2 linked regions of the Kineosporia sp. NBRC 101731 genome follow. The protein of the gene in region 1 binds, or shares a complex with, the protein of each later gene. Links are inferred from orthologs where the notes say so. Each region holds a gene or a part of one and is shown in the gene's direction. Other genes may lie near its edges.

The links.
Region 2: the proteins of mfd (region 1) and uvrA are in contact, whole or in part, in a crystal structure (PDB 4DFC), measured with the Escherichia coli proteins. The link is inferred for Kineosporia sp. NBRC 101731 from one-to-one orthologs.

Annotation. Positions count from the first base shown.
Region 1 is NZ_BSTC01000002.1:631,741-637,096, reverse strand. The notes cover bases 535-4,714. They hold mfd (transcription-repair coupling factor), read left to right. Parts: upstream 535-908; coding sequence 909-4,514; downstream 4,515-4,714. Also shown: QSK05_RS10060 (IS701 family transposase), read right to left, coding at 1-512; QSK05_RS10050 (SurA N-terminal domain-containing protein), read left to right, coding at 4,772-5,356. UniProt on the Escherichia coli protein: Couples transcription and DNA repair by recognizing RNA polymerase (RNAP) stalled at DNA lesions. Mediates ATP-dependent release of RNAP and its truncated transcript from the DNA, and recruitment of nucleotide excision repair machinery to the damaged site.
Region 2 is NZ_BSTC01000006.1:444,288-448,559, forward strand. Bases 1-3,684 are described here. They hold uvrA (excinuclease ABC subunit UvrA), read left to right. Parts: upstream 1-313; coding sequence 314-3,484; downstream 3,485-3,684. Other genes in these bases: QSK05_RS19880 (MBL fold metallo-hydrolase), read right to left, coding at 1-123; QSK05_RS19890 (GNAT family N-acetyltransferase), read right to left, coding at 3,576-3,684. Outside these bases: more of QSK05_RS19890, read right to left, coding at 3,685-4,241. UniProt on the Escherichia coli protein: The UvrABC repair system catalyzes the recognition and processing of DNA lesions. UvrA is an ATPase and a DNA-binding protein. A damage recognition complex composed of 2 UvrA and 2 UvrB subunits scans DNA for abnormalities.

The DNA of each region.
Region 1 (5,356 bases):
ACTTCGGGCGGGATCTGGGCCTGCTCCCGGCGTTGCGGATCGCTCACCCACGCGGGCGGCAGATACAGCTCGGAGTCGATCAGGAATGCCTGCCGGTCGGCGGTCAGATAGAAGAGCAGCAGACCGATCTGGCAGTTCTCCACGCGCTGGGTGTCGTGGCTGTACTGACGTTCGACCGCCACCGCGTTGCGGCCCTTTTTGGGGAAGGCGATCTCGGTGAGGAACAGGGTGCCGCCGGTGCGGCCGCCCGCCTGAATCGCAATGGCGCGCAGTTCCTCCCGGACGGAGAACTCGTCCCAACGGGCCGAGGTGAGCAATCTCTGCACACCGTCGGCACGAATTTCCCCGGAATAATGACCGACCGTCTCGCCCCGCCGGAGACCGGCGGTATGTGCCCTGGGTAGATCGACGAGATAGTTCCAGGCGCGCTTCCGTGGTTCGGCGCGGCTGAAATTGTGTGCGATCCGATCGTAGACGACCTTCAGTGATCTCTCGTACGCGGGATCGTGCACGTGCCCCCTCCACAGATGCCCAGCGTCTCTTTCCCGCGAGGGGATTCGACCCGCCGTAATGCCCGGCCCCGTGCCGGGTGCGTTTCCGATCCGGATCATTTTATGAGTCGGCCGCAATTGCGCCAGGGTCCAGAAATTCTGATGGCCGTCTGAGTGCTGTGCCGAACTCCCGAATCTGCCCCTCAACTGTCGCTCAGATCGGGGTAGCAACCGGCCGACCGGCTCCCGGCCTGCGGAAATCACCCGGGGTGGCTCGGGCGCTCGGCTCCGGCGGCGCCGGAGAATTCGCCGTAAGCTGACAACGCCCCGGACTGCCCGTGCAGCCCGGCGCGTTGTGCTGTTCGCCAAGACGCGACGACGCTGTTCGCAAAACCCTAGTGCCAACCCCCCGGAGCCATGAGCCTCACCGGAATCCTCGACCTGCTCACCGCCGACCGTGCCGTGAGCGACGTTCTGCGGATCGCCCGCGAGGGCGGCGAGCCCTTGCTCGACCTCACCGGCCCGGCCGGTCTGCGCGCCCCTCTGATCGCCGCGCTGGCCGGCCCCGCCCCGGGCGGCGGCGGGCGACCCGTCCTGGCGGTGACCGCCACCGGCCGCGAGGCCGAGGACCTCGCCGCCGCGCTGCGCTGTTTTCTGCCCGAGCACGCCGTCGCCGAGTTCGGCGCCTGGGAGACGCTCCCGCACGAGCGCCTGAGCCCGCGCAGCGACACGGTCGGCCGGCGCATCGCCGTGCTGCGCCGTCTGGCCCACCCCGAGACCGACGAGCACGGCCCGGTGCAGGTGGTCGTGGCCCCCGTGCGCGCGGTGCTCCAGCCCGTCGTGCGGGGTCTGGGCGACCTCGAGCCGGTCGCCCTGCACGCGGGGCAGGAGGCCGAGCTGACCGAGGTGGTCGAGCGCCTGGCCGCCGCCGCGTACTCCCGCACCGACCTGGTCGAGCGCCGCGGCGAGTTCGCCGTGCGCGGCGGCATCCTCGACGTCTTCCCGCCCACCGAGGAGCACCCCCTGCGGGTGGAGTTCTGGGGCGACGACGTGGAGGAGATCCGCTACTTCGCGGTCGCCGACCAGCGCAGTCTGCACGTCGCCGAGACCGGTCTGTGGGCACCGCCGTGCCGCGAGCTGCTGCTGACCGAAGATGTCCGGGCGCGCGCGGCCGAGCTGGCCGAGCGCCTGCCCGGCGTGGCCGACCTGCTGGGCAAGGTCGCGGCCGGGGTGGCGGTCGAGGGGATGGAGTCGCTGACCCCGGTGCTCGTCGACGCGATGGAGTCGGTGCTCGACGTGCTGCCGGCCCACACCCACGTGGTGCTGGCCGACCCGGAGCGGATCCGCGCGCGGGCCCACGACCTGGTTGCCACCAGCGAGGAATTCCTCCAGGCGAGCTGGCTGAGCGCGGCCGCGGGCAGCGCCGTGCCGATCGATCTGGAGCCGGTGCTGGGCACGGGCTCGTTCTGGGCGCTGGCCGACGTGCGCGCGCACGCCCTCAAGCAGGGCCTGCCCTGGTGGACCATCTCGCCGTTCGGTCTGGACGAGACCGGTCAGGCCGCGCACGACGAGGGCGACGAGGGTGCAGTCGTGTTCGTGCCCGAGGTGGTGGCCCCGGAGCCGTACCGCGGTGACCGCGAGCGCACCATCGCCGACATCGGTGGCTGGCTGCACGACGGCTGGCGGGTCGCGGTGATCACCGAGGGCAGTGGCCTGGCCCGGCGCGTCGTGGAGATGCTGACCGAGGCCGACCTGGCCGCGGTGACCGTGGACGACCTCTCGCAGCCCCCGGCGCCGTCGGTGGCGGCGGTCGGCACCGGCCGTCTGCCGCAGGGGTTCATCGCTCCCGCGCTGAAGTTCGCGGTGCTCACCGAGACCGACCTGACCGGCAGCACCGCCCCCGGCTCGACCACCAAGGACATGCGCCGGATGCCGGCGCGCCGCAAGAACGTGGTCGACCCGATGCAGCTCAGCACCGGTGACAACGTGGTGCACGAGCAGCACGGCGTGGGCAGGTTCGTCGAGCTGGTGCAGCGCACCGTCGGCGGGGCCACCCGCGAGTACCTGGTGATCGAGTACGCGCCGGGCAAGCGTGGGCAACCGGGCGACCGGCTGTTCGTGCCGACCGATGCGCTCGACCAGGTCACCCGGTACGTGGGTGGCGAGCAGCCGACGCTGAACAAGCTCGGCGGCACCGACTGGGCCAAGACCAAGGGCCGCGCCCGCAAGGCGGTCAAGCAGATCGCCGGTGAGCTGATCCAGCTCTACTCGGCGCGCATGGCGACGAGCGGCCATGCCTTCGGGCCGGACACGCCGTGGCAGCGGGAGCTGGAAGACGCGTTCGCCTACGTGGAGACGCCCGACCAGCTGGTCACCATCGAAGAGGTCAAGAAGGACATGGAGAAGACGGTCCCGATGGACCGGCTGATCTGTGGCGACGTGGGGTACGGCAAGACCGAGATCGCGGTGCGGGCGGCGTTCAAGGCGGTGCAGGACGGCAAGCAGGTGGCCGTGCTGGTGCCGACCACCCTGCTCGTGCAGCAGCACCTCGACACGTTCGTCGAGCGGTACGTCAACTTCCCGGTCAACGTGAGGGGCCTGTCCCGCTTCTCCACCGACTCCGAGGCCAAGGCGGTGAAGGAGGGTATTAAAGACGGCTCGGTCGATGTCGTCATCGGTACCCACCGCCTGCTCACCGGTGAGATCCAGTTCAAGGATCTGGGTCTCGTGGTGGTCGACGAGGAACAGCGGTTCGGCGTGGAGCACAAGGAGCGCCTGAAGCAGCTGCGCACCAACGTCGACGTGCTGGCCATGAGCGCCACCCCGATCCCGCGCACCCTGGAGCTCGCGGTCACCGGTATCCGCGAGATGTCCACGCTGGCCACACCTCCGGAAGAGCGGCACCCGGTGCTGACCTTCGTGGGGGGCTACGACGAGCGGCAGATCTCCGCGGCGATCCGGCGGGAGTTGTTGCGGGAGGGGCAGGTCTTCTTCATCCACAACCGGGTGGAGTCGATCGACCGCACCGCCGCGCGGCTGCACGAGCTGGTGCCCGAGGCCCGGATCGCCACCGCCCACGGCAAGATGGGCGAGCACGCCCTCGAGCAGGTGATGGTCGACTTCTGGGAGAAGCGGTTCGACGTGCTGGTCTGCACGACCATCATCGAGACCGGCCTGGACATCTCGAACGCCAACACGCTGATCCTGGAGCGGGCCGACATGATGGGTCTCTCGCAGCTGCACCAGCTGCGGGGCCGGGTCGGCCGGGGTCGCGAGCGGGCCTACGCCTACTTCCTCTACCCGCCCGAGAAGCCGCTCACCGAAACGGCTCTCGACCGGCTCCAGACGATCGCGGCGAACACCGACCTGGGTGCCGGCATGCGCGTGGCGATGAAAGACCTGGAGATCCGCGGCGCGGGCAACCTGCTCGGCGGCGAGCAGTCCGGGCACATCGCGGGTGTCGGGTTCGACCTGTACATCCGGCTGGTCGGCGAGGCGGTCGCGGAGTACCGCGGCGACAACGAGCAGGAGCACCAGGAGGTCAAGATCGATCTCCCGGTGGACGCACACCTGCCCACCACCTACCTGCCCGACGAGCGCCTGCGTCTGGAGGCCTACCGCAAGCTGGCCGAGGTCGGTTCGGACGAGGCGCTGGACGCGGTGAAGGCCGAGCTGGTCGACCGCTACGGCCCGATCCCCGACGTGGTGACGAACCTGCTCGAGGTCGCCCGGCTGCGCATCCTGGCCCGTCAGGCCGGGCTCACCGAGATCGCCACGATGGGCAAGGCGATCCGGTTCGGCCCGATCGACCTGCCCGACTCGGCCCGCATGCGGCTGCACCGTCTCTACCCGGGCACGCAGGACAAGCCCGCCACGAAGACGGTGCTGGTGCCCGCCCCGACCACGGCGCGCATCGGCGGCCGGCCGCTGCGTGACGTCGCGGTGCTCTCCTGGGCGCGGGAGTTCATCGAGTCGGTGCTGATGGCGTCGGTGAAGGCGGCGGCGTCGGCCGCGAGCAGATAGCTGACAGCGAATTGAGGACGCGGGTGGGCACCCAAGGTGCCCGCCCGCCCGTCCGTCCCCTCCCCTCCCCTCCCCATTTTTTGTTCGTGATCATGCAAAACCTCCCCGGAGTTCTAGAACTGTGACGCCGGGAGTTCAGGAGCTCCGGGGAGTGGGGGCACCTCCCGGCCGAAGGCTGGGGGATTTGCATGATCACGCAGGAGGTTGGGGTGACCTTAGCTGCCCACGCGTCGTGCCCGGGCGATAGCATTTCGTGCGTGATCGCGACGCCGCGCCGTATGGGCGCTCTTGTGGCCGGAGCGGCCGCCGTTCTTGCCGTGACTCTCTCCGGCTGTTCCGGCAGTCAGGCGGGTGCCGCCGCGGTGATCGGTGAACGCCGTATCGCTGTCGGGGATGTGCAGGACGGGTTCAGCGACATCGTGCCGCTGGTCGGGCAGGATGCCGGCATCACCCAGGCCCAGATCCTGAATCTGCTGATCCTGGAGCCGTACCTGAGCCAGGCCGCGTCCGATCTCGGGCGCGGGGTGTCCGACGAGGACGCCAAGCTCGACTTCGCCTCGTCCGGCACGGTGAAGGAGGCCGACCTGAGCGAGGCCGGGCTGGAGGTGTGGAAGGCCAACCTCTCCAACACCGCCCTGCAGACCGACCGCAGCACCGCGGAGATCACGGCGACCTACTCGACCATCGAGCAGAAGCTGAAGAAGGCGGGCGTCCACATCAACCCGCGCTACGGCAACGGCATCGACTACACCACGTTCACCATCACCCAGGCGCAGCCGAACTGGCTGAAGAGCACCGCGACGCCGGCGGCAACCGCCCCGGCGCCCACGGAGGGCTCTGAG
Region 2 (4,272 bases), on another replicon or contig:
CCGGCAGGTGATCAGGTACGCGTTGTTGTCCTGGGGCGAGACGCTCGCCTTCCGGATCACCGCGTCGGGGAGCTCGCGGACGTCTGCGGGCCCTCCGGGGGTGACTTCTCCGTTGTAGACCATGGCCATACCCTGCCATCCCCGGCAGGCCGTCGGGCAACAGCGGGCCGGAGGACGAGGTGACTGGCGACGTGGGCCGGTCCGGTTTTCACTTCCGCAAATCTTGTCAATGCCGCACCTTGCGCACCGGTGTTCTCGCTGGCGTGCCCGCTCGACGCGAAGACTGTCGGTGGGGGCACCTAGCATGGCCTGCGTGAGTGACCGACTGATCGTTCGCGGAGCCCGCGAGCACAACCTGAAGGACGTCTCGCTCGATCTTCCTCGTGACGCACTGGTGGTTTTCACCGGTCTGTCCGGGTCGGGCAAGTCGTCCCTGGCGTTCGACACCATCTTCGCCGAGGGACAGCGCCGGTACGTCGAGTCGCTGTCCGCCTACGCCCGGCAGTTCCTCGGCCAGATGGACAAACCCGATGTCGACTTCATCGAAGGGCTGTCACCGGCTGTCTCGATCGACCAGAAGTCGACATCGCGTAACCCGCGGTCCACCGTCGGCACCATCACCGAGGTGTACGACTACCTGCGCCTGCTCTGGGCGCGGGCCGGGCGGGCACACTGCCCGATCTGTGGTGAGCCGATCACCAAGCAGACGCCCCAGCAGATCGTCGACCGTCTGCTCGACCTGCCCGAGGGCACGCGCTTCCAGGTGCTCGCCCCGGTCGTGCGGGCGCGTAAGGGCGAGTTCGTCGACCTCTTCGCCGACCTGCAGACCAAGGGATTCTCCCGGGCCCGGGTCGACGGCAAGGTGGTCTCGCTCGCCGATTCACCCACGCTCGACAAGCGTTACAAGCACACGATCGAGGTGGTTGTCGACCGGCTGGCGGCCAAGGCCTCCTCCAAGCAGCGCCTCACCGACTCCGTCGAGACGGCGTTGCTGCTGGCCAACGGGATCGTGGTGGCCGACCTGGTGGACGAGCCCGAGGGCGCGCCCGACCGGGAACGGCGCTTCAGCGAGAAGATGGCCTGTCCCAACGAGCACCCGATCGCGATCGACGACGTCGAGCCGCGGGTGTTCTCGTTCAACAACCCGTTCGGTGCCTGCCCCGAGTGCACCGGTATCGGCACGAAGCTCGAGGTCGACGCCGAGCTGCTGGTGCCCGACGAGGATCTCACCCTGGCCGAGGGAGCGATCATCCCGTGGACGCAGGGTTCGGCGGAGTACTTCCTGCGCCTGATGAAAGCCCTGGGCAAAGACCTCGGGTTCAACGTCAACACTCCGTGGCGGGCCCTGCCGGAGCGGGCGAGGACGGCTCTGCTCGAGGGGCAGGACTACCAGGTCCACGTGAAGTTCAAGAACCGCTTCGGCCGGGAACGCTCCTACACCACGGGTTTCGAGGGTGTCATCCCGTTCATCCAGCGTCGCCACTCGGAGACCGAGTCGGACTGGAGTCGCGAGCGGTACGAAGGCTTCATGCGGCAGATCCCGTGCCCCGTCTGTAAGGGAAGCCGCCTGCGTCCCGAGGTGCTGGCCGTCACGGTCGGTGGCCGGTCGATCGCTGACGTCTGTGCGCTGCCGCTGCGTGAGGCCGCAGAATTCCTCGGTTCGCTCGAGTTGACCAGTCGTGAGAAGCAGATCGCCGACCAGGTGCTGAAGGAGATCCACGCCCGCGTCGGCTTCCTGCTCGACGTCGGCCTGGAGTACCTGTCGCTCGACCGGGCTGCGGGCACACTGTCCGGTGGTGAGGCGCAGCGCATCCGGCTGGCCACGCAGATCGGGTCCGGGCTGGTCGGTGTGCTCTATGTGCTGGACGAGCCGAGTATCGGTCTGCACCAGCGCGACAACCGGCGCCTGATCGACACTCTCACGCGTCTGCGTAACCTGGGTAACACGCTGATCGTCGTCGAGCACGACGAGGACACGATCCGTGCCGCCGACTGGGCGGTCGACATCGGTCCGGGCGCGGGCGAGCACGGTGGTTACGTCGTGCACTCCGGCACCGTGAAAGAGCTGTACGAGCACCCCACCTCGCTGACCGGCATGTACCTGTCGGGCCGCAAGGAGATCGAGGTCCCACAGGTCCGGCGCCCGCGTGACCCGAAGCGTCAGCTGACCGTGGTGGGAGCTCGCGAGCACAACCTCAAGGGCCTGGACGTCTCGTTCCCGCTGGGTTGTCTGGTGGCGGTCACCGGGGTGAGTGGCTCCGGCAAGTCCACGCTGGTCAACGACATCCTTTACACCGTGCTGGCCAACAAGCTGAACGGCGCCCGCCAGGTGGCCGGCCGGCACAAGACGGTGAAGGGCCTGGAGCACCTCGACAAGGTGGTCCACGTCGACCAGAGCCCGATCGGCCGTACCCCGCGCTCGAACCCCGCCACCTACACCGGGGTCTGGGACCACGTGCGGAAGCTGTTCGCGCAGACCCAGGAGGCCAAGGTCCGCGGTTACCAGCCGGGCCGGTTCTCGTTCAACGTCAAGGGTGGCCGCTGCGAGGCGTGCTCCGGCGACGGCACCATCAAGATCGAGATGAACTTCCTGCCCGACGTCTACGTGCCGTGCGAGGTCTGCCAGGGAGCCCGGTACAACCGGGAGACCCTCGAGGTGCACTTCAAGGGCAAGACCGTGGCCGACGTGCTGGACATGCCGATCGAAGAGGCAGCCGAGTTCTTCGAGGCCGTCCCGGCGATCGCCCGGCACCTGCGCACCCTGGTGGACGTCGGCCTCGGGTACGTGCGTCTGGGCCAGTCGGCGCCGACCTTGTCCGGCGGTGAGGCGCAGCGCGTGAAGCTGGCCAGCGAGCTGCAGAAGCGCTCGACCGGCCGCAGCATCTACGTGCTGGACGAGCCGACCACGGGTCTGCACTTCGAGGACATCCGCAAGTTGCTGGGAGTGCTCCAGGGACTGGTGGACAAGGGCAACTCGGTCCTGGTCATCGAGCACAACCTCGACGTGATCAAGTCGTCCGACTGGATCGTCGACCTCGGTCCTGAGGGCGGTAGCGGCGGCGGCACCCTGGTCGCCGAGGGCACGCCGGAAGACGTCGCGACGGTTCCGGAGAGCCACACGGGCCGCTTCCTCGCCGATCTCCTCGACATCGAGAACCCGAACGCGATCGAGGGCCGCGGGGCGGAGATCAAGAAGTCCCGGTCGGTCGCCGCGACGATCACGAGTGTCGGCCAGTCCGCCACCAGTAAGGCGGTTCCGGCCAAGAACGCAGCGGCCAAGAGCACGGCAGCCAAGAGCACGGCAGCCAAGAGCGCAGCGGCCAAGAGCACGGCCACCAAGAGCGTGACGGCGAAGACCACGGCGGCGAAGAAAGCACCCGCAGCCAAGAAGGCCCCGGCGAAGAAGGTGGTGTCCCCGGCCCGGGCCGCATCCAAGCGGGTCGATCTGGACGCTTCGGATTCGGTGAGTCCGCGGCGTCGTTAGCTCGGGCGGGACGGGGTGTCTCCGGCACGAAGACACCTCGTCCCTGAGCAGCAGTCGGCAGAGGGGGGCCGCAGGGCCGGCGTGGTGCGGCTCAGGACCGGTCGAGCTCGGGCCGGGTCAGGCCGAACGAGGCTCGGCAGGAGTTCATCCCCGTGACCTGGACAGCGGGGCGGGTGCCTCCACGCCAGCTTTCTGCGGTCAGGCGGAGCCGATCGGAGATCAGCGCCTCGCCGTCACGAGCGTCCACGCGGATGCCGTCAGGCCGGTAGCCGAGTTTGCGGGAGACACCCTGAGACGCGCGGTTGTCCGGGAACACCTCGGTCAGCGCCGCAGTGGCGCCGAGATGATCGAAGGCCAGCACGAGCAGGCCTGTCCGGGCCTCGGTTCCGTAGCCGTGGCCCTGGTGCGGCAGGCCCAGCCACGATCCGCTGGTGACCTCCCGGACCACGGGGAAGTCCTGGGCGCGAAGGCCCACGAGGCCGATCGGCCGTCCGGCCAGGAAAACCCCCAGATTCAGCGCCCACGACGCCACGTCCCAGGCCGCGAGGTCACGCCAGTGCGACTGCAGCACGTTCCGGGCCCGGTCCGCCGGGGAACCGTCCGTCCATGGCGTCAGGAACGGACGCTCACCCGCAGGATGCACACCCTGGCCGGCGACCTCCGCTATCTCGGCGATCTCTTCCTCGCGGGGAAGGCGTAGCTCGAGGCGTGGTGTGACGACGGAGAGTCCGTACAGCGGCCAGAGGTCGGGGAGCACACCGCGGGATTCTGCCAGCCGCTCACGGACG